2 regions of the Serratia grimesii genome follow, and region 1 is predicted to be linked to the other one. Evidence: predicted binding sites of a transcription regulator. Region 1 holds the regulator's gene; the other holds the start of a gene.
What was found. The regulator LexA, encoded in region 1, represses DNA repair genes until DNA is damaged. The targets are predictions, from matches to a motif close to TNCTGTATGTACATACAGNA.
Positions count from the first base shown of each region.

Region 2: SGBXF1_RS08295 (DNA translocase FtsK 4TM domain-containing protein) is a predicted target of LexA. The motif match lies at 3,505-3,524, and genes of this name have one in related genera.

Region 1 covers NZ_LT883155.1:4,673,890-4,689,489, forward strand. Annotated here, with positions in the region: gene dusA (tRNA dihydrouridine(20/20a) synthase DusA) at 1-767, opposite strand, end outside; gene SGBXF1_RS21805 (tetratricopeptide repeat protein) at 976-1,509, shown strand; gene SGBXF1_RS21810 (RNA polymerase sigma factor) at 1,599-2,048, shown strand; gene SGBXF1_RS21815 (anti-sigma factor family protein) at 2,045-2,809, shown strand; gene zur (zinc uptake transcriptional repressor Zur) at 2,987-3,499, shown strand; gene SGBXF1_RS21825 (CsbD family protein) at 3,593-3,802, opposite strand; gene dinF (MATE family efflux transporter DinF) at 4,068-5,408, opposite strand; gene lexA (transcriptional repressor LexA) at 5,510-6,118, opposite strand; gene SGBXF1_RS21840 (diacylglycerol kinase) at 6,240-6,608, opposite strand; gene plsB (glycerol-3-phosphate 1-O-acyltransferase PlsB) at 6,758-9,226, shown strand; gene ubiA (4-hydroxybenzoate octaprenyltransferase) at 9,287-10,180, opposite strand; gene ubiC (chorismate lyase) at 10,177-10,701, opposite strand; gene SGBXF1_RS21860 (MFS transporter) at 11,072-12,454, shown strand; gene SGBXF1_RS21865 (LacI family DNA-binding transcriptional regulator) at 12,477-13,478, shown strand; gene SGBXF1_RS21870 (nucleoside hydrolase) at 13,501-14,484, shown strand; gene malM (maltose operon protein MalM) at 14,540-15,442, opposite strand; gene SGBXF1_RS21880 (maltoporin) at 15,538-15,600, opposite strand, start outside.
Region 2 covers NZ_LT883155.1:1,766,413-1,782,012, reverse strand. Annotated here, with positions in the region: gene SGBXF1_RS08295 (DNA translocase FtsK 4TM domain-containing protein) at 1-3,439, opposite strand, end outside; gene lrp (leucine-responsive transcriptional regulator Lrp) at 3,560-4,054, opposite strand; gene trxB (thioredoxin-disulfide reductase) at 4,727-5,698, shown strand; gene SGBXF1_RS08280 (LysR family transcriptional regulator) at 5,778-6,665, shown strand; gene gstA (glutathione transferase GstA) at 6,762-7,379, shown strand; gene cydD (heme ABC transporter permease/ATP-binding protein CydD) at 7,556-9,322, shown strand; gene cydC (heme ABC transporter ATP-binding protein/permease CydC) at 9,325-11,061, shown strand; gene aat (leucyl/phenylalanyl-tRNA--protein transferase) at 11,092-11,817, shown strand; gene infA (translation initiation factor IF-1) at 11,924-12,142, shown strand; gene clpA (ATP-dependent Clp protease ATP-binding subunit ClpA) at 12,348-14,627, opposite strand; gene clpS (ATP-dependent Clp protease adapter ClpS) at 14,655-14,975, opposite strand; gene cspD (cold shock-like protein CspD) at 15,335-15,556, shown strand.

The DNA of each region.
Region 1 (15,600 bases):
TTCTTGCCAAACAGTTCACTGTCAACCCGCGCCAAAATACCCGGATTCTGATAGGCTTCGCGCCCCATCATTACGCCATCCAGATGCAGCAGGTGCTGTTTCGCCTCTTCCAGCGTTTTTACCCCACCGTTAATGGCCAAGGTCAGCGTTGGGAAATCACGTTTTAACTGGTACACACGTGGATAATCCAATGGCGGTACCTCACGGTTCTCTTTCGGGCTCAGACCTGAGAGCCAGGCTTTACGCGCATGAATCGTGAACATATCGCACTCGCCACGCCCGGCAACGGTGTCGATAAAATCACACAAAAATTCGTAACTGTCCTGGTCGTCGATGCCAATACGGGTTTTCACCGTCACGGGGATCGACACCACGTCGCGCATCGCCTTAATGCAATCAGCAACCAACGTTGCCTGCCCCATCAGGCAGGCCCCGAACATGCCATTCTGAACGCGATCGGATGGGCAACCGACATTGAGGTTGATCTCGTCATAACCGCGCTGCTCAGCCAGTTTGGCACAGTGCGCTAACGCAGCCGGATCGCTTCCGCCGAGTTGCAGTGCAACTGGATGTTCCTCTTCGCTATAAGCCAGATAGTCACCCTTACCGTGGATAATCGCCCCGGTAGTCACCATCTCGGTGTACAGCAGCGTTTCCTTGGTCAACAGGCGGTGAAAGTAACGGCAATGACGATCGGTCCAGTCGAGCATTGGCGCGATGGAGAAACGATTGGCGGCGTATTTTGAGGCGTTATTGTCTGTCGTCATGCTGGGCTACTGGCTACCTGATTCTGTCTGGGATTCAACAAACGGCGTACTGCCGCAAACGGCTATTATACCGACAATCGGTGGTATTGGGAAAACTGCCGCACCTATAGATTAAAAAATAATCAGAAAAAAACGAATAAACGGGCGCTTTTAGGTGTTCTCTCTGCAAGGGTGCAGCTCAGCACCCTCTCCCAATGAGGAAACAACCATGAACAATTTCGTCAAACGCCTGTTGCTACCCGTCATTGCCAGTTCTCTGTTGATTTCCGGTGCAGCATTAGCGATGGGGGGAGATGGCAGCGGCCAGACCACGCCAACCTGCCCGAAAGGTCAGATATACGATACAAAAACCAAGACGTGCATGGTGGATAAAAGCAGCATGATCAACGACAACGATCGAGCAAACTACGCTTATGCACTGGCAAAAAGCGGTCGCTATCAAGAAGCACTCGATGTACTTAACACCCTGAAGGATCCCAACACCGCCGTGGCGCTGAATTACCGAGGCTATGCCACCCGCAAGCTTGGCCGCACTGATGAAGGGATCAGCTACTATTTAAAATCAGTGGCGCTCGATCCTAACTACCCAAAAGTCCGCGAATACTTGGGCGAAGCTTATATGGTGAAGGGCCGCCAGGACTTGGCAAAAGAGCAGTTGAAGGTGATTCAATCACTGTGCGGCACCGGCTGTGAAGAGTACAAAGATCTGGCAGCCGCCATCGATCATCACCCAGAATCATGATGTAACAGAGCCTGGAGGCGCACATCAGCAGAGATGCGATTCGCAACGAAATCGGCCAGTACCTTTCCCGTCTGTGGCGCTATGGCCTGGTGCTTTCCCACCGACGGGATATTGCCGATGACTTGGTGCAAGCCACTTGTGTGCGTGCCCTTGAGCGCGCCGCACAGTTTGCTGAGGGAACGCGTATGGACCGCTGGTTATTTGCAATCCTTCATTCCATCTGGCTTAACGAGATCCGCGCTCAACATATCCGCCAGGGACAGGGTTTTGTCGATGTCGACGAACTGGCCAGTGCAGAAAATGGAGAGGAGCCCATATGGGCCAACGAGGTGATGCAGCGCGTTAATCAACTGCCCGAAGCACAGCGTAATACACTTTTCCTGGTATACGTGGAGGAGCTTTCCTACCGTGAAGCAGCCGAGGTGTTAGGTGTACCTGTTGGCACCATAATGAGCCGTTTGGCCGCTGCGCGACTGAGGTTGGCGAACGATAGCGTGCTGCAAACCCGCTCGCCGCAGGCAAAAGGAGAACAATCATGAGCTCAACCTATGCTGCGGATGAACTGCTGGTCGCCTATTTGGACAATCAGTTAGACCCACAACAACGCCAACAGCTGGAGCAACGCCTGGCTGGCGAACCGGCATTAGCCGAGCGTTTGTCATTGCTGGAACGCAGCAGTCTGCCTTTTAAACAAGCATTCGCCCCTTTACTTGATGAAGCACCAGTACAACGATTAAGGGGCGCATGGCCACTCACCGCAATGACGCCACAGCCGGGCGTCAGTCGTCGTGGACTCATTGCCGCCGCCGTTAGTTTCTTGGCTCTCGGGATTGCAGGCGATCGCGTCTATATACAGTTAAGCCAGCCGGAGGACAATTGGCGCAGCTTAGTCGCCCAATATATGGCGCTGTATACGCCGGAAACGCTGGCCGATGTTGATGTTAATGAATCAGCAACGCAAATTGCCGTTCAATTACAGCAAACCGGCGATCGACTGGGCATTACCCTCCCGGCAAAACAGTTGGTGTTAAACGGTGCTGAACTGAAAAACGCCCGCGTACTGGCTTACGACGATCGACGCATAGCTCAATTGACCTGGCTAGATGCGCAGTATGGTGCACTGGCGCTATGCATTATCCAGCAAACGGGCAAACGACAACCCGCCGAAAACGAACGCCGCCAAGGAATGAACGTAGTCTATTGGTCTGATAGCAGCCACGCTTTTATGCTGATTGGCCATAATCCAACGGGTGAAATGACCGCATTGGCAGCCCGCTTACAACGTGCCTTATCTCCCTGACACCGGTGTTCTTCCCGCCAACCGCTGAGACAAATTGTGAATAGCATCACATTTCGGGTTAAGTGCCAGTGGCCAACCGAACGATTAATGCGCCATCTCAGAGGAAAAGGGGCCGACTCTCGGCGATTTGGCTGAACCATGGTAAAATCGGCTTTTTTACGTACCGGGAAATTTGCCATGAACTCAAGCACCCAGGAAAAACTGCTGGCGCAGGCTGAACAACTCTGTCAGCAACGCAATGTGCGACTGACACCGCAGCGGCTGGAAGTGTTACGCCTGATGGCACAACAGCCCGGTGCCATCAGCGCTTATGACCTGCTCGATCTGCTGCGCGTCGCTGAACCCCAAGCCAAACCGCCAACGGTTTACCGTGCGCTGGACTTCCTGTTGGAACAAGGCTTCATTCACCGGGTCGAGTCAGCCAACAGCTACGTGCTGTGTCATCACTTTGAACAACCGATGCATACTTCCGCGCTGTTTATTTGTGATCGCTGCGGTCAGGTGACAGAACGCACGACTGAAGGGATCGAAGATACGCTGCAAAAACTGGCTAAAGAGTCGGGTTTTGTCCTGCGTCATAGCGTAGTGGAAGCACACGGTCTGTGCGTCGCCTGCGTTGAAGTAGAAGCTTGCGACAGCAAGCATGATTGCGGCGAACATGACCATAGCATTGCTATCAAGAAGAAATAAGCGGGGTTAGCAGGCACCTCCCTGTGTCTGCAGACTTGGCGTCAAGGGGGGAGACACCAAGCTTCTGGCCGCAATCTGCTGCTGCCTATCGCTCTACCAGCGATATTTGTTGTGATCTTCCCAAGACTTCACTTCTTTTTCGGCCGCCTCTTTCTGGTAGCCATAACGCTCTTGGATTTTACCGACAAGCTGTTCGCGTTTCCCTTCGATGACCGTCAGATCGTCATCGGTCAGCTTGCCCCATTTTTCCTTCACTTTCCCTTTAAACTGCTTCCAGTTACCGTCGGCTTGATCTTTGTTCATAGTATCTCCGTTAACCTGTGGTGAATCAGTTTCAGATCCTGCTGGCCGAGGAGAATCCCCGTTCACTTCGCCAGCCACATGATTAATTATAGAAGCAGATAGCGACAAACAAATAAAAACCAGAATTAAAATCCATTTTTAAATCAAAAATAAGAAAAAAACGCCAACAAACAACTTCCTATGCGACATTATTCGCAGGCGATAATATGTAACAAAATACAAATTAAAACATAAATGAATTTTATGTTTTAGTGAGAAAATCACATCATTGCGCGGTTGAAAACCAGCTGCCGCGCAGCCTGTGACGGTGCCAAATCCATCCAAGCGCGATGCCACGCAGCGCAAGAAAGACCGCCAGCGCCAACCATAATCCATGGTTGCCCAAGACAGGCACGCTTAACAGCGTCAAGCCGTAGCCCGCAGCCGCTACGGCCATGCTGTTACGCATTTCTGCGCCGCGAGTTGCACCAATGAACATGCCATCCAGTAAATAGCACCACACCCCTACCAGCGGGAGCACCACCTGCCAAGGCAGATAGTCTCTCGCCATCGCGCGCAGTTCTGGCAGCGAGGTCAATGCCGCAATGATTTGCTGCCCGGCAAACGCATAAACCACACCAAAGGCCAGCGCCACCAAACAGGCCTGTCGGCAAGCAGCCCGCCACACCTTGCGCAATTGGCTATCATCGCGTGCGCCATAGGCATGACCAGAGTGCGCTTCTACCGCGTAGGCAAAACCATCAAGCGCATAAGCGGTAAAGGTCAGTAAATTCATCAGTACCGCATTGACTGCCACTACGTCACCGCCAAGTCTGGCACCGAAGATAGTCAACGATGCCAAGCACAGCTGCAGCAACAGTGAGCGCAACATAATATCGCGGTTCAGCGCGAGCAGACGCCGGAGGTTTCCGCGCCAGGCATGGCGCAACATGGGTACCGAAATACCGCGTATGCGCATTACACGCCAGGACAGCCATAGCCCCAGCAGCAGCGTGGCATATTCAGACAAAGCCGTCGCTGTCGCCGCCCCCTGAACATTCCACCCCAGCCCCATCACCAGCCAGATATCCAGTACGATATTTAATAGATTACCGACAATCAGCAGAACGACCGGCGCCCGCACGTATTGCACGCCAAGCAACCAGCCCAAGATCACCATATTTGCCAATGCCGCTGGCGCGCTCAGCCAACGGATTTCAAGAAACAACCGTGCCTGCTCAAGCACCGCGTTATCGCCGCCGACAATATGCAGTGCCGTATTGATCAACGGATGGCGTAGCAACACGATAGCGACACCGGCCAATACCGCCAGCAACAGCGGTTGCATAAAGGCGCGTGCCAATCCCTGCGGGTTTTGTGCGCCCAACGCCTGTGCCGTCAACCCGGTGGTACTCATGCGCAAGAACAGCAGCAGCATAAACAGGAAGCTGGTGGCCATCGCGCCAACCGCCACGCCCCCCAAGTAAATCGGACTATCCAGGTGGCCAATGACCGCTGTGTCGACCAACCCAAGCAGTGGCACAGTGATATTGGAAAAGATCATCGGTAGCGCAAGACGCCACAAGGCTTTATCGGTATCGCTGGTAAAAGCAGAAATCAGGCGCATAGTGAAATGTTCCCGTGGCAGTGCGGTTTTAATCAGTCAGAAATGACATCGCCCCAGAGCTGGGGCGATTTAAATCAGAGAACGATGTTCGGGCGTGGGGATTAAACCCAGTCGCCATTGCGGATCACACCGACCGCCAGACCTTCAATGGTGAAATTCTGCTGGCGCAGATCAACCACAATCGGTTGGAACTCACTGTTTTCTGGCAGCAGTTCAACGACATTGCCGTGTTTTTTCAGACGCTTAACTGTGACTTCGTCTTCAATACGCGCCACAACGACCTGGCCGTTACGTACGTCCTGAGTTTTATGTACCGCCAGCAGGTCGCCGTCGAGAATACCGATATCACGCATCGACATACCGTTAACCCGCAGCAAGAAATCTGCACTCGGTTTGAATAAGGAAGGATCCACTTTGTAGTGCCCTTCGATATGCTGTTGCGCCAACAGCGGCTCACCAGCGGCCACGCGGCCAATCAGCGGTAAACCTTCTTCATCTTCCATCAGCAAACGAATGCCGCGCGACGCACCAGAGACGATCTCGATGACGCCTTTACGCGCCAATGCTTTCAGGTGTTCTTCTGCAGCATTTGGCGAGCGGAACCCCAGACGCATGGCGATTTCGGCGCGCGTTGGCGGCATGCCAGTGGACGAAATATGATCGCGAATCAGATCATAGACCTCTTGCTGTCTGGTAGTTAGTGCTTTCATTCCGCCCCCTGTTTGTTTATACAGTCTTGCTGTGAGTATATACAGGTAAGTGCGGCTTGGGAACCGAAGAATGAATAAAAATCAGGGATTAGCGACCCATGTCGCAACAGGGCCACCCCACTCAGGCAAAGTGCTGCCAGAGTACCGAGCCCCAGACAAACAGTGCCAAAATAATTGCCAGTGAAACTGCCGCCGACCCCATATCTTTCGACCGGCCCGAAAGCTCATGATGTTCAGTACCCACCCGATCGACAATCGCCTCAATCGCGCTGTTGAGCATCTCGACGATCATCACCAGCAGCACCGATCCGATCAGTAAAATGCGTGCTATCGCACCCACGTCCAGCCAAATCGCCAGTATGATAGCCAGCACGGTCGCCACCAGTTCTTGGCGGAATGCAGCTTCATGCTGCCAGGCAGCGGAAAAGCCTTTATAAGAGTAGCCGGCGGCTTTAATAATACGGGTCAGGCCGGTTGCTTGGTTTGCCATGTTTTTTAGTGCCTTTCACAGAGGTAAGTCATAATTAAAGAGTCTAGGCCAGGAAATGCTTCCGGCTCTCGGTTTTCCAACACCACAGATCTGCTACCCGGTTTCTGGTATGCTTGCGGCGCATTGCTAACAAGAGGCTTCACGTTGTTATGTCAGGTTGGCGTAAAATTTATTATAAACTATTGAATTTACCACTCAAATTGTTGGTAAGAAGTAAGGTTATCCCTTCAGATCCGGTCACGGAGTTAGGGTTGGATCCCTCACGGCCGATTTTGTATGTTTTACCTTATAATTCCAAGGCGGATTTACTGACGCTACGCACCCAGTGCCTGGCGCAGGATCTGCCCGATCCCCTCAATCCGCTGGAGATAGACGGTACCGTGCTGCCTAGCCACGTGTTTATTCACGACGGCCCGCGCGTATTCCGCTACTACACACCGAAAGAAGAGTCAGTAAAACTGTTTCACGACTATCTGGATCTGCACCGCAGTAATCCGGATCTCGATATTCAGATGCTGCCTGTTTCAGTGATGTTTGGTCGTTCTCCAGGCCGCGAAGGCCATGGCACGCCGCATCTGCGCCTGCTTAACGGTGTACAGAAGTTCTTTGCCGTGTTGTGGCTCGGCCGCGACAGCTTTGTGCGTTTCTCCAACACCGTTTCGCTGCGTCGCATGGCGACGGAACACGGCACGGACAAAACCATCGCACAAAAACTGGCGCGCGTAGCACGAATGCACTTCTCGCGTCAGCGTCTGGCAGCCGTTGGCCCAAGCCTGCCGGCCCGTCAGGACCTGTTCAACAAACTGTTGGCGTCCAAAGCGATCGAGAAAGCAGTCGAAGACGAAGCGCGCAGCAAGAAAATTTCCCATGAGAAAGCCCAGCAGAACGCCATTGCGCTGATGGAAGAAATCGCTGCTGACTTCTCATATGAAACTGTGCGCCTTTCCGACCGCGTGTTGAGCTGGACCTGGAACCGGTTATATCAAGGTATCAACGTCACCAACGCCGAACGCGTGCGTCAGTTGGCACAAGACGGCCATGAGATCGTTTATGTGCCCTGCCACCGCAGCCACATGGACTACCTGCTGCTTTCTTACGTCCTGTATCACCAGGGCCTGGTGCCGCCACACATTGCCGCCGGTATTAACCTCAACTTCTGGCCGGCTGGCCCGATCTTCCGCCGCCTGGGTGCCTTCTTTATCCGCCGGACGTTCAAAGGCAACAAACTGTATTCGACGGTGTTCCGCGAATACCTCGGCGAACTCTTTAGCCGTGGTTACTCAGTGGAGTACTTTGTCGAAGGTGGTCGTTCTCGTACCGGACGTCTGCTGGAACCGAAGACCGGCACTCTGTCGATGACCATTCAGGCAATGCTGCGCGGCGGTTCTCGCCCGATCACACTGGTGCCGATCTACATCGGTTACGAGCACGTGATGGAGGTGGGCACCTACGCTAAAGAATTGCGTGGCGCGACCAAGGAAAAAGAGAGCCTGCTGCAGATGCTGCGTGGTCTGCGCAAGCTGCGTAATCTCGGCCAGGGTTATGTCAACTTCGGTGATCCACTGCCGTTGACCACTTACCTGAACCAGAACGTGCCTCAATGGCGTGAATCGATTGATCCTATCGAATCCCAACGCCCAAGCTGGTTGACGCCGACGGTTAACGATCTGGCGGCCAAGATCATGGTGCGCATCAACAATGCCGCCGCGGCTAACGCCATGAACTTGTGCTCCACGGCGCTACTGGCTTCACGCCAACGCTCGCTGACCCGTGAGCAGTTGCTGGAGCAGCTTGAATGCTATCTGCAACTGATGCGCAATGTGCCTTATGCCAGCGATGTCACCGTACCGACCCAGACGCCAGATGAGCTGCTGGATCACGCGCTGAACATGAATAAGTTTGAGGTCGAGAAGGATAATATCGGCGATATCATCATCCTGCCACGCGAGCAGGCAGTCCTGATGACCTATTACCGCAATAATATCCATCATCTGCTGGTGCTACCTTCACTGATAGCCACGATCGTGATGCATCATCGCCGCGTTTCTCGCACCGAACTGCTGCGTCAGATTGGGTTGATTTACCCAATGCTGAAGGCTGAGCTGTTCTTGCACAACGACAAGGAACAACTGTCCGAAGTGCTGCGACCACTGATCGAGGAAATGATCCGTCAGCAACTGATCTGCGATAAGGGTGACGAACTGGTTCTGAATCCAGCACGCATCCGACCATTGCAATTGTTGGCCGCCGGTATCCGCGAAACGCTGCAACGCTACGCCATAACCATGTCGATCCTCAGTGCGAATCCGAGCATTAATCGCGGTGCACTGGAGAAAGAGAGTCGGATTATGGCCCAGCGTCTGTCGGTATTGCACGGCATCAACGCGCCAGAGTTCTTCGACAAAGCAGTGTTCTCAACCCTGGTGGCAACGCTGCGTGAAGAAGGCTATATCAACGATATTGGCGATGCAGTTCGTGAGCACACCATGGAGGTGTACAGCATGCTGAGCGATTTGATCACCCCAGAGATCAAATTGACCATTGAGAGTGTCAGCATGCCAGCGGAAACCAACGCGCCGTCGGTTGCACTCGAAGAAGTTGAAGAAAAAGACGAGTAATCCGTTGTTACGGAAACGAAAAAGGCACCCTCGGGTGCCTTTTTTATTGCCAGTGGCCCGTTAAGCCTGCCAGTAACTCAGCGCGATACCAATAAACAGCACTAACCCAACGTAGTTGTTGTCCAGGAATGCCTTGAAGCAGGCCTCGCGCTCACGGGTCGCGATCTGCTTTTGCTGGTGGATAAACAGCGCACCTGCCAGCAGTAACGACCAGTAAAATGCCCCGCTCAACTGAGCCAGATAGCCAACCCAGACTAACAACAACAGCGTGGCCAGTTGCAGTAAGCCAACGATCAGTTTGTCGTAACGCCCAAACAAAATGGCCGTGGATTTAACACCAATCTTCAAGTCATCATCACGGTCAACCATGGCGTACAGCGTGTCATAAGCCACTGTCCAGCAGATATTGGCCAGCAATAGCAGCCAGCAGCTCAGAGGCAGCGACTCACTCACAGCAGCATAAGCCATGGGAATGCCCCAACCAAAGGCAGCACCCAGTACGAACTGCGGTAGATGCGTGACCCGCTTCATAAACGGATAAGCCCATGCCAATGCCAACGCGGCCAGTGACAACCAAATGGTCATTGAATTCAGCGTCAGCACCAGCCCGAATGAGATCAGTACCAATACCACAAACAGAATTTTGGCTTCTTTCTCGCTAACTCTGCCGCTTGGCATCGGACGCCCGGCAGTCCGCTTTACGTGGCCGTCGACGGCGCGATCGGCATAGTCATTCACCACGCAACCGGCTGCACGCATCAGGAAGACCCCAACCACAAACACCAACAGGATAGACAGCGATGGCACGCCCTGCCCCGCCAGCCACAGCGCCCACAGAGTTGGCCACAGCAACAACAAGGTGCCAATCGGTTTATCAATGCGCATCAGATGGCTATAAGCCTGCCACTTGCTTTGAATCACGCTTCCCTCCAAGGTATTTCCTCTCCTCATCATTCTGGGTCCGTACTTTCTGCCGCATACAGTGGCGAAGCTGGTAAAAACAGTTCCGTCAGCAACAGCGGTTTACCCGCCAGTCTCAGGCGGGAGCGACGCGCCCACAAGCTCTCTTGCCGCCCCATGTGAATATAATCGCGGGTTAGCTCATTGCTGCTAAACAGATAACGCCCCAGTGGCAGCGTACCCAAATCCACCAGCGCCAAATCCGGGCCAGTGAGCGTTTCCTGAGGGATCACCGTACGCCCCAGCAACCAAGGCTGGTTGTCGCCCAATAACACGATTTCACGTAGCCAGTAACGCGGGCTGTCCGGCAAGTGTTCAGCCTCTTCACCCAGTTGATCGCGGGTAACAAAACATTCGCGCTGTGGTTCAACGTGCACACGCCCACAGTGACGCTCAAAACGGCGAGTCATCGACCCTAGCTCCATCAGCCAGTCGCTTACAGCGGCGGGTACCGGAGGATGTTGCACAGATAACCACTCCAGCGGCGGCAAGATGGAATCCCTATTGCCAGACATTGCTCTACTCCATGCCTGACGCCGCGCCCTGCGGCCGCGCCAGACCATACAAACTGTTAACAGAGAGCCATTGTAACGCAGAAATTCAAAAGCGGCAGGCAGATTCGTGGGATAGCACGTAGCAAACTCAACAGTAAAAAAGTGCCGTAATGTCATTTTTCTGCCATCTGTTTTCTTTACCTTCGTTCCCCGGAGCGATGGGGATTCTGTGATCGTCCGCAAACTTTCACCTTTGTTGCATTGTTTTATCTACGCGCGTAGATACTCTTGCATCGCAGCGTTGAATCGCCATTTGTCCGACATTTTCGTCAGCAAACCTTCTTGCCGACACCAGGGAACTCACTGCAGCAAAACAGAGGATATCAATACAATGAGCGAAACAACGCTTGCAACCCCACAGGCCGCCAGTGAAACGCTGGCGGCCGATGAACGTTTAGCCACCAAAGAGGGGCGTGGTCAATTCTGGCGCGCCACTTTCTCATGCTGGCTCGGCACCGCCATGGAGTATGTCGATTTTGCCCTGTATGGTCTGGCAGCGGGCATGGTGTTCGGCGACGTGTTCTTCCCCGAAGCCACCCCAATGGTCGCGCTATTGGCAAGCTTCGCCACCTATTCCGTCGGTTTTATTGCCCGGCCTATCGGCGCGTTGGTTTTCGGCTGGATTGGCGACCGTAAGGGCCGCCGCGTGGTGTTGCTCACAACAGTTGCACTGATGGGCGTTTCCACAACGCTGATCGGGCTGATCCCTTCCTATGCCCAAATTGGCGTCTGGGCCCCCACCTGTCTGGTGATCCTGCGTTTTGCTCAGGGCTTCGGTGCTGGTGCAGAACTTTCCGGCGGCGCCGTCATGCTGGCAGAATACGCACCGGCCAAACGGCGTGGCCTGGTCGCCTCGATCATTGCTATCGGCTCTAACAGTGGAACGCTATTGGCCTCGCTGGTGTGGCTGCTGGTCTTGCAGTTGGATAAAGCTGATCTGATCGCTTGGGGCTGGCGTATTCCGTTCCTCGCCAGCATCTTGATCGCCGGAGGGGCGCTGTACCTGCGCCGCCACGTACGTGAAACACCGGTGTTTGAACGCGAACTGCAACAAAACCGTCAGCGGATGCTGGACAACACGCCTGCTACACCAGATAACCGCAGCTATCTGCAACGCACTAAAGCCTTCTGGATCATGCTGGGCCTGCGTATTGGCGAGAACGGCCCATCCTATCTGTGCCAGGGCTTTATCGTGGGTTACGTTGCCAAGGTGCTGATGGTGGATAAGTCAGTGCCGGCACTGGCAGTGATGATTGCCTCACTGTGCGGTTTCCTGGTGATCCCTCTCGCGGGTTGGCTTTCTGACCGCTTTGGCCGCCGCGTTACCTACCGTTGGTTCTGCCTGTTGCTAGTGCTGTATGCCTTCCCGGCATTCTGGCTGCTCGACAGCCGCGAACCAGCAATAGTGATTTCGGTGATTGTGGTCGGCATGTGCATTGCTTCATTGGGTATTTTTGGCGTGCAGGCCGCCTACGGCGTGGAACTGTTTGGCGTCAAAAATCGCTACTCAAAAATGGCATTTGCCAAAGAGCTGGGGTCGATCCTGTCCGGCGGTACCGCACCGCTGATTGCTACCGCCCTGCTGGCCGGCTTCGGTCACTGGTGGCCTGTTGCCTGCTATTTTGTTGTAATGGCGGGCATTGGCTTAATCACCACCTTCTTTGCACCGGAAACCCGCGGCCGCGATCTTAACTTGCCGCAGGACGCGGTGTAATCAGGGCGTACAGGAACCCAACTTGGATAATCAATCCGCGCGGCGTATCACCCGCGCCGACGTCGCCCGCGTAGCGGGCACCTCGGTCGCGGTCGTCAGTTATGTGATTAACAACGGCCCGCGGCCGGTGGCAGAAGCCACCCGTTTGCGGGTACTGGCCGCGATCGAACAAACCGGTTACCGGCCGAACGACATTGCCCGCGCACTGGCTTCAGGTAATACCCTGACTTACGGTTTAGTAGTGCCTGACATTTCCAACCCCTTTTTTGCCACACTGGCACGGGCGCTGCAACGCGAGGCATTCAGCCACGGACGCGTACTGCTGTTAGGTGACGCCGGCGACGACCGGCAGCGCGAACACGACCTGATTAATCATCTGCTGCGCCGTCAGGTTGACGGACTGCTGTACATCAGTGTCGATCGCCATCCCTGGTTTGATCTGATCCGCAATTCCGGTACCCCTTGCGTGATGATCGACACCATCGACAACCATGCCGGTATTTGCGCCATTCGCGTAGACGAACGTGATGCTGCCTGCCAGGCAACACGCCATCTGCTACAACACGGCTACCGGGAAATTGGCATTTTTGTAGGCCCACTGAGCATGCTCAACGCACAGGATCGCCTAAATGGCTGGCGTGATGCTCTGATTGAGGCGGGCATTACACCGCATAAGGAATGGATTTTTGAAGCCCCCTACACACGTCAGGGCGGCTATCAGGCCAGTCAAAGAATGCTGCAAGGACCGCGCCCACGAGCCATATTCACATCCAACGAGCAACAGGCGCTCGGTTGTTTGTCGGCACTGGCGGAACACCGGCTGCACGTACCGGACGACCTGGCTATCATTTGCTTTAATGGCACCCAGCAATCCGAATTCAGCATTCCGCCCCTCAGCGCGGTCGAACAGCCGATTGACGCCATGGCGAAACGGGCAATCGCCATGCTGGCTGCCGGTGCGGCGCAACCGGAGCTGCATGAATTCGCCTTCCAGCTACATATCCGCCGATCGTGCGGCTGCTAGTTTATTGATTTAGGTAACTGCTATGCGTTTGATTATTGATTGCGATCCCGGTAACGGCATCCCCGGTGCCAACGTCGACGACGGGTTGGCGCTGGCATTAGCTCTGGCGGCCAGACCGCAGCTCTCGCTGGAGTTGATCAGCATCGTAGCGGGCAATACGCCACGTGACGTCGGCTTCGCCGTGGCCCATCATCTATTGCAACAAACCGGCTATCAGGTGCCGGTGGTGGCTGGCGCCACCTGTGCCTTGAGTGAACCACCAGAGCCCTGGCGTGCCCATTTGGATCGTGCCATTACCGATCCGGATTTAGCCAGCCTGTGGCGCGAAACGCCTTGCCCACATGCCACAATAACAACAACACCGAATGCCGCAGTGGCAATCGGCGAGCTTATCTGCAATAACCCCGGCGAAATCACCCTGGCAGCGATCGGCCCACTCACCAACGTCGCGCATGCTTTGCAGTTGTATCCACAAATGGCTCAAGCCGTGAAGGAAATCGTGATTATGGGCGGGGTTTTCAACGTCGAAGGCTACATTAAGGACACCAATTTTGGATTGGATCCTGAAGCCGCCCGGCGGGTGCTGACTAGCGGCGCTCACATCACGCTCGCCCCATTAGACGTCACGACAAAGACGATGTTGACTCAGGCAGACCTGGCGCACATGACCCAACCGGATACGCCGCTGTGTCGCTATCTGCTGGCGACGACCCGACCCTGGATCGATTATTCCCGCCATACGCGCCATCTACCAGGCTGTTGGATTCATGATGCGCTGGTGATTGCCTGGCTGTTAGAGCCGGAGCTGGTGACAACAGAAGAATATTATGTGGATGTTGCACTGGAGGGAGCCATGACACGCGGCAGTTCACGGCGCTGGCGGCCAGACAGTTTGCGCCTGACCGTCGGCATGCCGGAGCCCACGGGCAAACCTGTGCGGGTGATGCAACAGGTCGATAATCCCCGTCTACTGGCGTTGATCGGCCAAACGCTGGCCCGCGAATGAAAAAAGGTGCGCCGAGGCGCACCAATCATTGAGCCAGCATCGGCAGCGTCGGGTACTACCCCTTGCCTTTCACGCTGCTAATAAACGTTTCACGTGCTGTGGTGGAACCCAGTTTTTCCGCCTCATTCATCAGCTTCAGCGCTTTATCGATGTCTCCCGCCTTCACTGCCTGTTTGATGCCATTGTTAAAGTAGGTTTCTGTGTCATTCAACATCGGTTCCGCCGGCTTGCTTGGCACCTGAGCCGGTGCTGCTGCGACTGCAGCAGTAGATCCCACAACCACTGGCGTCGCCGCCGGTGCCGGTTGCAGCATGCCAATCATAATATTGCCGCTACCCTGTTCTGCAGTGACCTTCAGTTTGATGGTGCCACTGGTGCTATGGCTAGCGATAGGATCCGGAATATCCGGCACTGCGTTACCCACACCCTGCGCATATGCTTTTGCCGGGTTGGTCAGTTGGGTGGTTTTTGCCAGATCCTGACGGGTGGTGTACACCAGCAGATAGATTTGTTTCTGACCCAGAGCTGGGGTCAGTTTCAGCGTTCCCTCTAAGCGATCCGACGACATCGCGCCAGGTGGCTGATAAGGGAAGTAGCTGCTCGGGTAATAGGCAGCCGGACGCAGGTGCTCATCGAGCACCAGTACGCTTGGCGCATAAATTGAGTTGTTCTTGCTGATGCTGCTCAGCGTAACTTCCAGCGAGCCGCGATCGGCTGGCAGCGTATAGGCGGCAATAGCGCCCTGAATATCGCCCTGATTGATTTGCGGGCTGACATTATCCAGTTTCACGTCTTGGCTAACCGGCGGTACCAGCGGTTGCCATGGCAGGCTTTGCAGCGTGCTGGCACTAATGGCTGGTGCGATGGAGACATTAGCCGGCGTATCAGCATTGGCCGCCAATGGCGCACCAAGGGTAAGCGCCAGTGACAAGCAGAGTGACAGCAGATTCTTTTTCATTGTTATACCCCATTGTATCCGACGCGCCTCAGGCAAGAGAGTCAGTGTCGGCGAATACAGGTTGGGGAGAACACCTGGCTCTCCCCGTTATCACATTACCACCAGATTTCCATCTGAGCGCCGAAGGTGACTTCATCGTCATTACCGCGGCTGAAAGT
Region 2 (15,600 bases), 2.2 Mb from region 1:
TATCCACCACAAACTCAACCGCCTGGTCAAACAGCGGATCCAGCTCTTCGTCGCCGTCCAGGCCGCCACCAGCACCGCCCTCACCGTCATCACTGCTGCTAAGGATACCCTCTTTATATTGAGGTCGCTCACGCGCTTTCCAATCCTTAACCACTGCATGCACTTCCTGATCGCGCACAAATGCACCGTGTACACGTACAGGAATGGACGAGTTAGGCGCCAGATAGAGCATGTCACCCATACCCAGCAAGGATTCAGCACCGCCCTGATCGAGAATGGTACGCGAGTCAATCTTGCTGGACACGGTGAAGGCGATACGGGTTGGGATGTTGGCCTTGATCAGACCAGTGATCACATCCACCGAAGGGCGCTGAGTTGCCAGCACCAGGTGGATCCCCGCAGCTCGCGCTTTCTGCGCCAGACGAGCGATCAACTCCTCAACCTTTTTACCAACCGTCATGATCAAGTCAGCAAACTCATCCACCATCACCACGATATAAGGTTCTTTCTCCAATACCGGCGGTGTGATGTCCATACTGTCAGTTGGTTTCCAGAATGGATCCGGGATTGGGCGTCCCATCGCCTCGGCCTGGTCGACACGTTCGTTATAACCGGCCAGATTACGCACACCGAGCGCAGACATCAGCTTATAACGGCGTTCCATCTCGGCGACACACCAACGCAATGCGTTAGCAGCGTCTTTCATGTCGGTTACCACGTCCGTCAACAAGTGCGGAATGCCTTCATAGACCGACAGTTCCAGCATTTTCGGGTCAATCATGATAAAGCGCACTTCTTTCGGCGTGGCCTTATACAAGATGCTCAGGATCATGGCATTGACCCCTACCGACTTACCGGAACCCGTCGTCCCCGCGACCAACAGGTGTGGCATTTTCGCCAGATCAGCCACCACCGGTTCACCGGAAATGTCTTTACCCAATACGATTGCCAACGGCGATGGATTATCACGGAACGCTGGGCAATCCAGCACTTCTCGCAGATAGACTGTTTGGCGTTTAACGTTAGGCAGTTCTAACCCAACGTAAGGTTTGCCGGGGATCACCTCGACCACACGAACCGCAGAGGTTGACAGTGAACGAGCCAAATCGCGAGACAGATTTGAAATACGCGCAGCCTTAACACCTGGAGCCAGATCCAACTCAAAACGAGTAATCACCGGGCCAGGGAGGATATCGACTACGTCGGCCTTCACACGGTAATCGGCCAGGCTGGCTTCGACCAAACGCGCCTTTTGTTCCAACGCAAAGGTATCTATCGGTTCAACCTCTTTCGGGGCTTCAGTCAGCAGATCCAGCGTCGGCAACGGCGTGGTTGGTTTTTGCAGCGGCATATCATTACGCATCAGGAACGGGTGAATCAGGCTATCCATCGCTGGCTGCTGCGGAGCAGCTGGTGCCGGTTGCGCGACAGGTTGCTGATAAGCTGGTTGCTGTTGCTGAGCAGCCGGTTGCTGCTGCGGTTGTTGATAGGCCGGTTGGTATGGTTGTACCGGTGGTGTCTGAGGCTGAGCTTGCGGCTGATAAACCGGCGCTGCAGGCTCAAACTGACCGAATGGCACATCATCTTCACGCTCGCTTTGCTGCTCAATACGGTCTTCAAGCTGTGGCGACAAGGTGAACAAGGGCTCAACTGGGCCATCATCAACCAAATCATCCATCGGCGAGAAACCAAACGCATTGCGCGTGTCTACCGGCGTGGTTGTCTGTGCTGATGGTGCAGCTTCTTGTTGCCCATAGCGCTGGTTTTGTTGTTCAGCAAACGCCTGACGCAGTGCGGCCTCTTGCAGAGCTGCCTCATCATCCTGATTATCTTGCGCGTATTCCTCGCCATAACGTTGGTTTTGCTGTTCGGCAAACGCTTGGCGCAACGCAGCTTCCTGCAAAGCTTCATCATCCTGCTCGGGTGCAAGACTATCGGCAATCGGCAATGGCTCGTCATCTCCACGGCTACGCTGTTCCTGTTCGGCAATGCGCTGTGAAGGCAGCTTGATACCGTAAGAAGCCAGTTCGCGTCGGGTAGGAATGCGCACAGGGTTCGGGCGTGGCAACTCAGGGCCAAGGCCTTGTTTCACCTGCGAGTTAGCCTCACTGGTAGCGGTAAATGCCGGCATAAACGTATTGGCGGCGACAGCCCCCGCAACCGCAGCTGCTGCGGCAGGAGCCTGAGGTTTCACGTTACCAAACGGCGTAGCGCCAAGCTCACCGGCACTAAAACCAGCCGGAGCACTGAGGTCTGCACTATCACGCTGGGCGGCAGAAAAATCAAACGGGGAACGTTCGTGCACCGGTGATGCGGCCGGAACATCCCAATTACCCAAGCGCGGTTCATTCTCATCATCCAGATAAGGATCAGCCGGGCGCGTCAACGTCGGCGTCGGTGTCTCTTCAGGGATCTCGAACGAATATAATGGCGGCGTCGTGTTTTCCGCGACCGTGCTCATCGGGTGTTGGTTCACTGATGCAGGCGCGGTCGGGGCCACGGTAACAGACGGAGCCTGTGCTACGACAGGCGCCGCAGTGACAGGTGCGCTGGCTACCGCTGGTGCAACGGGTTCGCCATTAACAGTATCGTCATCATTAGCCCGCAGGACGCTGAGTAAGGGATCCTGAGCATCTTCTGCCGCCAATTCTGCCGCCAACTTGGCGGTTTCCGTTACTGAAGGAGCAGAGAACAACACGTCGTCTTCCGCCGCATTAGCCGCAGCCGCAGTGGTGGCAGCAGCAAGCGCAGCTTCTTTCTGTGCAGATTCGGGTTGTTCTTCAACATAACGGTCGTCGTCGTCGTGATAACGGTCTTCACGGCGTGAGCGATTGGTCATAAAGGTCGCCGTACCCAGTACCGCACCACCGATTCTTTCGGCGATCACCAGCCAAGACCAACCGGTAAACAGCGTAAGCCCCGCAGCCCAGACGCACAGCAGCCCTAAGGTTGCACCGATGCCGTTGAACCACGGCAACATGGCATTACTCAGCAAACTACCGATAACGCCGCCGGAAGCGAAGTAATAGAGATCGTCGACATTCAATGCCGCCAAGCCACACGAAGTGAGCACCAGCGCCAACGTGCCGATCAAGCGCAATGAAAGCGCAAAATAGTCGATGTACTCGCCGTTGCCGCGCTGACGGTAAGCCGCCCAGCACAACATTAGCATGATCGGTGGTATCGCATAGGCGAGTACCCCGAAGGTGAAGAACAGCGTGTCGGCCATCCAGGCCCCGACGCCACCGCCCAGGTTATGAATCGGCTCATGCCACGCGGTCTGCGACCAGCTTGGGTCAGATGGATTAAAACTGACCAAGGCAGCCATGAGGTAAATGGCAAAAATGGCCACCACGATCAACACAGCTTCGAGCAAACGGCGACCGCTGCTGAGTTTTCTCAAGGTAACTTCTTTATCTTCTGTATATTCCTGGCTCAAGAAAGGCTCTCCAGGTTCCTGTTAGCTGACATAGCAACAGCGCCGAGAAGCTTCCCCGGCGCCGAAACTGTATGAATAAACAGGAGTGTAACCAATTTAATCAGGTTTTGCACCTGCACCCTACCGTGTTTTGATAACCAGACGGTTACTCTGTTTCACTTCTTCCATTACAACGTACGTACGGGTGTCGTTAACCCCCGGCAGACGCAGCAAGGTTTCACCGAGCAACTTACGGTAAGCAGACATATCCGGTACACGGGTTTTCAACAGATAGTCGAAATCACCGGACACCAGATGACACTCCTGAATTTCTTCAAGCTTCTGCACTGCTGAGTTGAATTGCTCAAACACATCTGGTGCACCGCGGTTCAACGTGATTTCCACGAAGACCAACAGGGACGCATCCAGATAATGCGGGTTGAGCAAAGCGGTATACCCATGAATGAAACCCTGACGCTCGAGGCGGCGCACGCGTTCTAAACATGGTGTTGGGGATAGCCCCACGCGCTTCGAAAGCTCAACGTTCGAAATACGCCCATCCTTCTGCAGCTCGTTCAGGATATTGCGGTCGATACGGTCGAGATCTTTACCCGGGCGTTTCTTATTGTCTGCCATTATTATTGTCTCTCTTATTTTCTTCCCTGCACTTGCCACACCCTAGCCAACGTCAATGTGTAAGGGCTCGTTCCAAGCGAAGACCCAATGCCTGTCATATGTTTCACTACCATCATCCACCGTTGTGCAGTCTGTCTGTCAAACCCTGCACAGCGTGTTTAAATGACGTTAATCGCAAGAAGAAATTTGCTACTCGCCTGCGCGATATCGACTCACCTGCCGCACAAGGTTTCATCAACGGCGTAAAACTCTGCGCCAACGCCGTAAATACGTACGATTTACTGCAGGTGCGGGGATAATTTCTTCTTCCTATGATGTTTTCGCAAATGCGCAGCGGATTGTCAAAGTAAAAGAAGCAAAATCAGAAGAACGTACCGTCATGAAAAGTTAGCACCCCGTTTTTAGTTATGAATCGCTGGCTTAAAAACCCCGCAGAGAAGGCGCTTAAACCCGCTTAACGTGCTGTTTCCGGTCAGGTGAACACAAAATTGCGGTGTGTGGTTTCCATAAGTTAAATTGCTGCGTTTTACGCTCGATTTAGCATCAAAATAATAATTAATAGGCAATGACTATCAAACAAATCGTTAACAACATCCCCTGACGCTTTTTTTAATGCTGCATTTTCCCTACAATCGGATCCATTGTCCGCCATTGTGGGAAAAGAGGTTATTCATGGGCACGGCTAAACACAGCAAATTATTGATTCTGGGCTCCGGCCCGGCTGGCTACACCGCCGCAGTTTATGCTGCGCGCGCCAACCTGAGCCCGGTACTGATTACCGGTATGGAACAAGGGGGTCAACTGACCACCACCACCGAAGTGGAAAACTGGCCAGGTGATGCCGAAGGCCTGACTGGCCCAGCGCTCATGGAACGTATGCGTGAGCATGCAGAAAAATTCCAGACCGAAATTGTGTTTGACCATATCAACAGTGTTGATCTGCAAAACCGTCCGTTCCGTCTGTTTGGCGACAACGGTGAATACACCTGTGATGCATTGATCATCGCCACTGGTGCTTCGGCCCGTTACCTTGGCCTGCCTACCGAAGAAGCATTTAAAGGCAAAGGCGTTTCCGCCTGTGCTACCTGCGACGGTTTCTTCTACCGCAATCAGAAAGTCGCGGTCGTCGGTGGCGGCAACACTGCCGTAGAAGAAGCGCTGTATCTGTCCAATATTGCAGCTGAGGTTCACCTGATTCACCGCCGTGATAGCTTCCGTTCAGAGAAGATCCTGATCAACCGGCTGATGGAGAAAGTGAAAAACGGCAACATCGTACTGCATACCGACCATACTCTGGACGAAGTGCTGGGCGATGAAATGGGCGTTACCGGTGTACGTATCCGCAGCACCAAAGAAGAAAACGAAACACGGGAACTGGCGTTGGCCGGCGTGTTTATCGCTATCGGTCACAGCCCGAACACCAGCATCTTCGGTGGTCAGTTGGAATTGGAGAACGGGTATATCAAAGTGCAGTCCGGTATTCACGGTAATGCCACCCAGACAACCATTCCTGGCGTATTCGCCGCTGGCGACGTGATGGACCACATCTACCGCCAGGCGATCACCTCTGCCGGTACCGGTTGTATGGCGGCACTGGATGCTGAGCGTTACCTGGATGGCATCGCCAACGCAGAAGTGCTGTAACAGCACCCTCTGCCATATTGAAAAGCGGCTACCTTAGCCGCTTTTTTTGTACCTGCAACATCAACCAGACAGGTATTCAATGCAGAATCTTCTCCACTGGCGTTTGTTGGTTGCCGTGGCCGACAGCGGCACAATCACTCTGGCGGCACATCAATGTGGCATGACTCAGTCCGGTGCCAGCCAGGCTATCGCTCAGTTAGAGGACACGATGAATACCCCGTTGTTGGTCCGCCTGCCACACAGTGTGGTACTCACACAAAGCGGTGAACAGATCGTTATCCACGCCCGCGCTATGCTGGCTGAACTTGATGCCATTCAACATTACGCGCATCAGGCGAAAAGCACGCACGCCGGTAAAATACGTCTGGCCAGCTTCCCCTCTGCATTTTCCCTGTTGCTGCCACCGTTATTGCGTAAATTCAAACGACGCTATCCCGCCATAGAGTTAGTTCAGTTGGAAGGCACCGATCAGGAAGTCGAAAACTGGTTGGCTCTGGAAACCGTCGACGTTGGCGTCGTATTGAATCCTGGAAAAGGCAGGCAAAGCTACCCACTGGGGCAAGATCTGTGGCTGGCGGTGACCACCAACGGGCATCCATTAGCCAGGGGACGGCACCCCGTAGATTTCAGCGCACTGGCTGAACACCCCTTTGTGCTGGCTACCGGCGGCTGCCAACTTAATGCACAGCGGCTGGCACAAATGTCCGGTTTTGAACTATCAAATGTGCGCGTGACGGTCAGTGACTGGAGCACCGCGATAACGCTGGTTCGCGAAGGGATCGGTGTATCGCTCATGCCCGCATCAGTGATACCGCCTGATGCGCCAGGCATTTGTACTCTTCCACTGCGTTCACCGCTTTACCGTCATTTTGGCTTGGTCTGTTCGTTCAGCGGTGCAAGCTCCGCGCCGGTACAGACCTTATTACAGTATCTGCAGGATCATCTCCCCCTGCCCGTCAGTAGCTGAACTAATAGCGGGTTTCTGACATTCTAATTTTTCTCTCGGCGGTGCTGACGACATTCTGATGGCTAAGCAATCTTGCTTCTTGTCTCAGGAACTGTCATGAAACTCTACTTTGCACCCAATACCTGCTCACTTTCCCCGCACATTGTTCTGCGCGAGCTGGGTCTGCCGTTCGAACTGATCCGCGTGAATAACCGCACTAAACGCAGCGCTGACGGAAAAGACTTCTCTCACGTGAATCCCAAAGGTTATGTTGCCGCCCTGATGCTGGATGACGAACAGGTAATCACCGAAGGTGCCGCCATCGTGCAATATCTGGCGGATCTGCGCCCTGAAGCCGCACTGGCGCCCCCAAATGGGTCATTCGACCGCGTACGATTACAAGAATGGCTGAATTTTATTACCAGTGAGATTCACTCAGGCTCCAGTCCGCTATTCAATACACGCCTCCCGGAAGAGGTTAAAACACTGTTTCGCGATAAGCTGCGCCGCCGTCTCGATTATGTCGCTCAGGTTTTGGACGAGCAGACATTCCTACAGGGAGAGCGTTTCGGCGTGGCCGATGCCTATCTGTTCACGGTTTTGCGCTGGATGGCCCAATTTTCTGTCGATTTAACAGACTGGCCATCATTAACCCGATATATGGCGCTGATCGCCCAACGTAAATCCGTACAAACCGCCCTGGCTGCGGAAACAGCCAGCCAAGAAGTGAAATAACCCGGTTGCCGCTGTCTGTTATACCGATATTTGACCGCTTTATTATTTTCAGTCTGCCGGGTGAAGAGGTAACATTGGCCTTCACTTGTTCGCTTCAGGTTGGGGCAAACACTTTTTTTAACAGTACGTTAACCTTGTCTGTAACAACAGGCGCCGGCGACGCAGACTCTTATCTGATGAAAAAAACCAGACAGCAACAGTTAACCCGTTGGCTCAAAACTCAGAGCACCCTGGCGCAGCGTTGGCTGCGTCTTTCCATGGTATTAGGGCTGATAAGCGGCATGCTGATTGTCGCACAGGCGTGGCTGTTAGCCGCCCTGCTCCACGCCCTGATTATCGAACACACCCCGCGTGAACAGTTGATCCCCTCGTTTCTCTGGCTTGCCGCCACCTTCGCATTGCGGGCAATATTGAGCTGGTTGCGGGAGCGTGTTGGGTTTATCTGCGGACAGGTGATCCGCCAGCGGATGCGTCGTCAGGTACTGGATAAACTGCAACAACTCGGTCCTGCCTGGATCCAGGGAAAACCGGCCGGTAGCTGGGCCAGTATCATCGTCGAACAGATTGAAGACATGCAGGATTATTACTCCCGCTATCTGCCACAGATGTATCTGGCGGTGTTTATCCCATTATTGATCCTGATTACCGTCTTTCCAATTAACTGGGCCGCGGGCCTGATTCTGTTAACCACCGCGCCACTGATCCCGATGTTTATGGCGTTGGTTGGTATGGGTGCCGCCGACGCCAACCGCCGCAACTTTGTCGCACTGGCACGACTGAGCGGCAATTTCCTCGACCGCCTGCGTGGGCTGGATACGCTGCGCCTGTTTAACCGCGCTGAAGCAGAAACTGCACACATCGCCAAATCGTCGGAGGATTTCCGCAGCCGCACCATGGAAGTGTTGCGGTTGGCATTCCTGTCTTCGGCAGTATTGGAGTTCTTTGCCTCCATCTCCATCGCGGTGGTCGCGGTCTATTTTGGTTTTTCCTTCCTTGGTGAACTTAATTTCGGTAGTTACGGCACCGGTGTCACGCTGTTTGCCGGCTTCCTGGTGCTGATCCTGGCGCCAGAGTTTTTCCAACCTCTGCGTGACCTGGGGGCCTTCTACCATGCCAAAGCGCAAGCCGTGGGCGCGGCTGAAGCCCTGGAAACCTTCCTCAGTGCAGAAGGCGAACAAATGGGCAACGGCACGCAAACGCTAAATACGGATACTCCACTGGAACTGCAAGCACAGAATCTGGAAATCCTGTCACCGAATGGCGTATTACTGGCTGGCCCGCTGAGCTTTACGCTTGGCGCCCACCAGCGCATTGCGTTGGTCGGCCTGAGCGGTGCCGGTAAAAGTTCGTTGTTGAACCTGCTGCTTGGCTTCCTGCCCTATCGCGGCTCACTGACGGTCAATGGTATCGAGTTGCGCGAACTGGCTGCCGAAGGCTGGCGCCAACAGCTTGGCTGGGTAGGACAGAACCCGCACCTTCCGGCGCTGACATTGCGAGCCAATATCCTGTTAGGAAACCCGCAGGCCAGCGAGGCGCAGTTGCAGCAGGCCGTAGAACAAGCCTACGTCGGTGAAATTCTGCCACATCTGCCACAGGGATTAGAGACCGAGGTCGGCGATAATGCGGCACGTTTGTCCGTCGGCCAGGCTCAACGTGTCGCGGTTGCCCGGGCACTCATCAGCCCACGTCGTTTACTGCTGCTGGATGAGCCGGCCGCCAGCCTTGATGCTCACAGCGAGCGGCGAGTCATGCAGGCTCTGAATGCCGCCTCGCATCAGCAAACCACCCTGCTGGTTACTCACCAGTTGGAAGATACCGAAGATTACGACCAGATTTGGGTCATGGAAGGCGGGCAAATTGTCCAGCAAGGCGATTACGCCACGCTGAGCGCTCAGCCGGGCCTGTTTGCCAACCTGATCGCACACCGCCGCGGGGATCTCTAATCATGCGTGTTTTGCTGCCGTTCCTGGCACTATACCGTCGCCACAGCCTGTTGATCTGCCTGGGCATTGTTTTAGCCATCGTCACCCTGCTAGCCAGCATCGGTCTACTGGCGCTATCTGGTTGGTTCCTTGCCGCGTCAGCCCTGGCTGGGTTGGCGGGTCTATTTACCTTCAACTACATGCTGCCGGCTGCCGGCGTACGTGGTGCCGCAATTTTCCGCACGGCCGGGCGCTACGCCGAACGTGTTGTCAGCCATGACGCGACCTTCCGCGTGCTGTCCCATCTACGGGTGTTTACCTTTAAAAAGATCCTGCCGCTGTCACCGGGCGGTATTGCCCGTTTCCGTCAGGCCGATCTGCTTAACCGACTGGTCGCCGATGTCGATACGCTGGATCATTTATATCTGCGGGTCATCTCGCCACTGGTCAGTGCCGCCGTGGTGATCGCCGTCGTTACATACGGTCTGAGCTGGTTAGATACGACTCTGGCACTGACGCTGGGCGGTATTCTGCTGCTGCTGCTGTTACTGGTCCCCCCAGTATTTTACCGCGCCGGCAAACCCATTGGCGGCCAGTTAACTGCCTTGCGTGGTCAATATCGCACCGATCTGACCGCGTGGCTGCAAGGCCAGGCTGAACTGGTGGTGTTCGGTGCAGTTGATAGCTTCCGCGCTGCCCTGGATACCACAGAACAACACTGGCAGCGTCGCCAATGGCAGCAGGCTTCGCTAGGCGGCATGGCACAGGCGTTAATGATCCTGGCCAGCGGTTTAACGGTCACGCTGTTGCTGTGGCTTACGGCCGCAGGTGTCGGTGGTGACAGCCAGCCCGGCGCATTGATTGCGTTGTTTGTTTTTGCCGCACTGGCCTCGTTTGAAGCACTGATGCCGGTCGCGGGTGCCTTCCAGCATCTGGGGCAAGTGATCGCTTCCGCCACACGCGTGAAACAGGTGATCGACCGAAAACCAGAAGTCACGTTCCCAGCCCATGGATCAGCAGCTGAAAGCGGTGCGACACTGAGTCTGCAACAACTTACGTTTACCTACCCCGACCAACCGCTGCCGGTGTTGCAGGACGTCACGCTGGAGATTGCCGCCGGTGAACACATTGCACTGCTTGGGCGTACCGGATGCGGTAAATCGACCTTGTTGCAATTGCTGACTCGCGCCTGGGATGCCAATAGCGGGCAAATGCTGCTCAACGGACAACCATTGTGCACGTACGATGAAACGACGCTACGCCAGATGACAACCGTCGTCAGCCAGCGCGTGCATATCTTCAGCGATACACTGCGTGAAAACCTGCGTATTGCTGCGCCTGCTGCAACCGATGAACAGTTGCGCGAAGTACTACAGCAGGTGGGATTGGACAAGTTGCTGGAAAACGAGGGGTTGAACGCCTGGCTTGGGGATGGGGGTCGTCAGCTGTCTGGTGGTGAGCAGCGCCGCCTGGGCATTGCCCGCGCGCTGTTGCATCAGGCACCGTTACTGTTGCTCGATGAACCCACCGAAGGTTTGGATGCCGAGACCGAACAGCAGATCCTGGCGCTGCTGCGCCAACACTGTCAGGGTAAAACGCTGATTCTGGTTACTCACCGTCTCTACGGCTTAGAACATCTTGACCGTATCTGCGTGATGGATGGTGGCCGAATTGTCGAGCAAGGTGATCATGCCACGCTGATGGGTTTGCAAGGGCGTTATGCTCGCTTCCGCCAGCGTATCAGTGATATACCTCTGTAAAATGGCCTGTAGAGCACGCTGAGACCTTATATGCGTATTGTTAAGCTGTCACCGCAGTCACTGGTATTTCCCTCTCCTGAGGGCGCTCTGCGCGATCCTAACGGTCTGTTGGCCATTGGCGGTGACCTGACCGCGCCGCGGTTGCTGGCCGCCTATGAACGCGGCATCTTCCCCTGGTTTTCGCCGGGGGAAGCCATTCTGTGGTGGTCACCTGACCCACGCGCGGTGTTGTTCCCTGCCGAACGCCATATCAGCCGTAGTCTGAAACGCTTTCTGCGCAGTGATCCTTTCCGCGTTACGCTCAATCACGACTTTGCGGCAGTCATCGCCGCCTGCGCCGATCGTCCGCAGGAAGGCACCTGGATTGGCCCAGAGGTTCAGCGTGCTTATCTGCACCTGCATCGCCTCGGTTTCGCTCATTCTATCGAAGTCTGGCAGGATGACGTGCTGGTAGGCGGCATGTACGGCGTGGCTCAGGGCGCGCTGTTTTGCGGTGAATCGATGTTCAGCCGTACAACCAACGCATCCAAGTGTGCCCTGATGGCTTTTTGTCAGCATTTTGCCGCTTATGGCGGAGAATTGATTGACTGTCAGGTGCTTAACGCTCACACTGCCACGCTGGGAGCGAAAGAGATCCCCCGACGACAATTTTTGCAGCAGCTCAGTCAACTTCAGCGCAAGCCATTAGCGCCAGAGTGCTGGGCACCGCAAGTGTTACCCCCACAGCAGGTTGAACCACCCTCCCCAACAAACTAATTTTGCGGAAACGGTGCAATGTTCACCGACACTTCTTTACATAATGTGGGTTTTTCGGCATTATCTTGCCGGTTAAAAACTAAGGTAGTTAGACCTAGAGGATTCGATGGCCAAAGAAGACAATATTGAAATGCAGGGCACCGTTCTTGATACGCTGCCGAACACCATGTTCCGCGTTGAATTAGAAAACGGGCACGTGGTAACCGCACATATCTCCGGTAAAATGCGTAAGAACTACATCCGCATCCTGACGGGCGACAAAGTCACTGTAGAGCTGACCCCGTACGACCTGAGCAAAGGCCGCATTGTCTTCCGTAGCCGTTAATCGGCTCACTCGTCGCCAGCCGATGGCGGCACCGAGGATGTAATGCCTCCGGAGCCCTTTCCGTTTACCCCCGTAGCAACGTTCAACATCGAGTTGCAGGAGCGCAGGTAAACTGAGAGGGCTCAATCATTTCTGTTGTGGTGATGATTGCCACCCATAAAAAAAGCGATGCCGAAGCATCGCTTTTTCGTTATCTGGCCCAGGCTTAGTGCACTGCACCTTCATCCGCTTTGCGCATCGATGCGCTGAGGAAGTGGTACGTCAGTTTCTGGTTGTCCTTGTCCAGCTCAACCTTGACTGAACCACCGTCCACCAGCGAGCCGAACAGCAGTTCGTTAGCCAGTGGTTTCTTCAGGTTTTCCTGCATGACACGCGCCATCGGACGTGCGCCCATCGCACGGTCATAGCCTTTAACTGACAGCCAGTCACGCGCTTCGTCGCTCACTTCCAGTGACACACCCTTCGCATCCAGCTGCGCTTGCAGTTCGACGATAAACTTGTCGACAACCTGCTGAATCACCTCAGTCGACAGATGGTTGAACCAGAGAATGTTGTCCAGACGGTTACGGAATTCCGGCGTGAACACTTTTTTGATCTCTTCCATCGCATCGGTGCTGTTGTCCTGCTGAACCAGACCAATCGATTTACGCTCTGTTTCACGCACACCGGCGTTAGTGGTCATCACCAGGATCACGTTGCGGAAATCCGCTTTACGGCCGTTGTTGTCGGTCAGGGTCCCGTTGTCCATGACCTGCAACAGCAGGTTGAACACATCCGGGTGTGCCTTCTCGATTTCGTCCAGCAGCACGACCGAGTGCGGATGCTTAAGCACCGCGTCAGTCAGCAAACCACCCTGATCGTAACCGACATAGCCCGGAGGAGCACCAATCAGGCGGCTAACGGTATGACGTTCCATATACTCGGACATATCAAAACGCAGCAGCTTGATATCCATCGCCTTCGCCAACTGAACCGTCACCTCGGTTTTCCCGACGCCTGTTGGCCCGGCAAACAGGAATGAACCGACAGGTTTGCGATCGTGGCCCAGACCTGCCCGGCTCATTTTGATCGCTTCGGTCAGTGCTTCAATCGCTTGATCCTGCCCGAACACCAGCATTTTCAGACGGTCGCCCAGACTTCTCAATACATCACGATCGCTCGCCGACACGGTTTTTTCCGGGATGCGCGCTATACGTGCCACTACCGATTCAATATCGGCAACGTTGACGGTTTTCTTGCGCTTGCTGATCGGCATTAAGCGGCTGCGAGCACCCGCCTCGTCGATCACGTCAATGGCCTTATCCGGCAAATGACGGTCGTTGATATATTTCACCGACAGCTCAACCGCAGCACGCACCGCTTTCGCGGTATAACGCACATCATGGTGTGCTTCGTACTTGGTTTTCAGGCCATTGATGATCTGGATGGTTTCTTCCGGCGTCGGTTCAGTAATGTCGATCTTCTGGAAGCGGCGGGCCAACGCACGGTCTTTTTCAAAGATGTTGCTGAATTCTTGGTAGGTGGTCGAACCGATGACACGGATCTTGCCGCTGGACAGCAGCGGTTTGATCAAATTGGCGGCATCGACCTGACCACCGGAAGCCGCACCGGCACCGATGATGGTGTGAATTTCATCAATAAACAGAATACTGTTCTTATCCTGCTCCAGCTGTTTCAGTAACGCTTTAAAGCGTTTCTCAAAGTCGCCGCGGTATTTCGTACCCGCCAGCAGCGAACCGATGTCCAGTGAATACAGTGTGCAATCCGCCATCACTTCCGGGACGTCACCCTGCACAATGCGCCAAGCCAGCCCTTCAGCAATCGCGGTTTTGCCCACGCCGGACTCCCCAACCAACAGCGGGTTGTTCTTGCGACGACGGCACAGCACCTGGATAGCACGTTCCAGCTCAGGATCACGGCCAATCAATGGATCAATGCCGCCCACCCGGGCCAGTTGATTGAGGTTGGTGGTGAAGTTTTCCATACGGTCTTCCCCTCCGGACTGCTCTTCATTCACCGGGTTTTCCGCATTTGGCGCTTGGCCCGGCTCGTCTTTACGTGTGCCATGTGAAATGAAATTCACTACGTCAAGACGGCTGACGTCGTGTTTGCGCAGCAGGTAGGCCGCTTGCGACTCCTGCTCGCTGAAAATTGCCACCAGCACGTTGGCGCCGCTAACTTCGCTGCGGCCGGAGGATTGCACATGAAATACCGCACGCTGTAACACGCGCTGGAAGCTGAGCGTCGGCTGTGTGTCGCGCTCTTCTTCGCTGGCGGGCAGCGTTGGCGTGGTTTGTTCGATAAAGGCTTCCAGCTCCTGGCGCAGTGCGGCCAGATCCACTGTGCATGCCTCAAGCGCTTCCCTCGCGGCAGGGTTGCTGAGTAACGCCAGCAACAGGTGCTCCACGGTCATAAACTCGTGTCTGTGCTCACGCGCTCTGGCGAAAGCCATGTTGAGACTGAGTTCCAGTTCTTGATTGAGCATAAGCACCTCCCCAATAGATTGCCTTAATCAGGCTTTTTCCAGCGTACAAAGCAACGGATGCTCGTTCTCCCTTGCATAACGGTTCACATGTACGACTTTGGTTTCCGCCACCTCGGCGGTAAAAACACCACAAATCGCCTTGCCTTGATAGTGGACCGTGAGCATCAGTTGCGTTGCGCGTTCAATATCATAAGAAAAGAACTTTTGCAGAACGTCAATCACAAATTCCATCGGTGTGTAATCGTCGTTGTTAAGTATAACTTTATACATAGACGGCGGTTTTACCGCATCGATTTGTTTTTCTTCGGCTAAGCGTTCAAAATTTAGCCAATCGTTGTTATTGCCCATCGCTGCTCATCTTCTCTGCTCTGTCCTTTAATATGGGGACAGGTTCCGGTTATTCAAAGTGGGGTATCATTACTATTTTACCATCTTCGCCATCATCCCGCCGCACTGGAACGTGCGCTAAAATCTCTGACAAATTGTTACCAAACAATGTCAATATCGTTACCTGCTTCAAACTTTGATGAACTGCTCCTCGCCGACAAAAGCCGATCCCTTGACGTGATGATCATTTGCTCTAGAGTGTAAATTCGTGACCTGGTGGTGTTTTAACCACTTTCAGGCTCATCTGCTACCTGCCGTTGGCGGGTACGAATTCAGTTATTCATCTCACCTAAAAATAGCGTTGCGAGGGATGTAAAAGCATGGAGACGGGTACTGTTAAATGGTTCAACAACGCCAAAGGGTTTGGGTTTATCTGCCCTGAAGGCGGCGGCGAAGACATTTTCGCCCATTATTCTACGATTAAGATGGATGGGTACCGGACGCTGAAGGCTGGCCAGCAGGTCAGTTTTGACGTGCACCAAGGGCCAAAAGGGAACCATGCGAGTCTCATTGTGCCAGTGGAAAACGAGGCGTTGGTTTAAACGCGTCCACAGAGTCAGTCCGAAATACTCCGCTAAAAATGCCA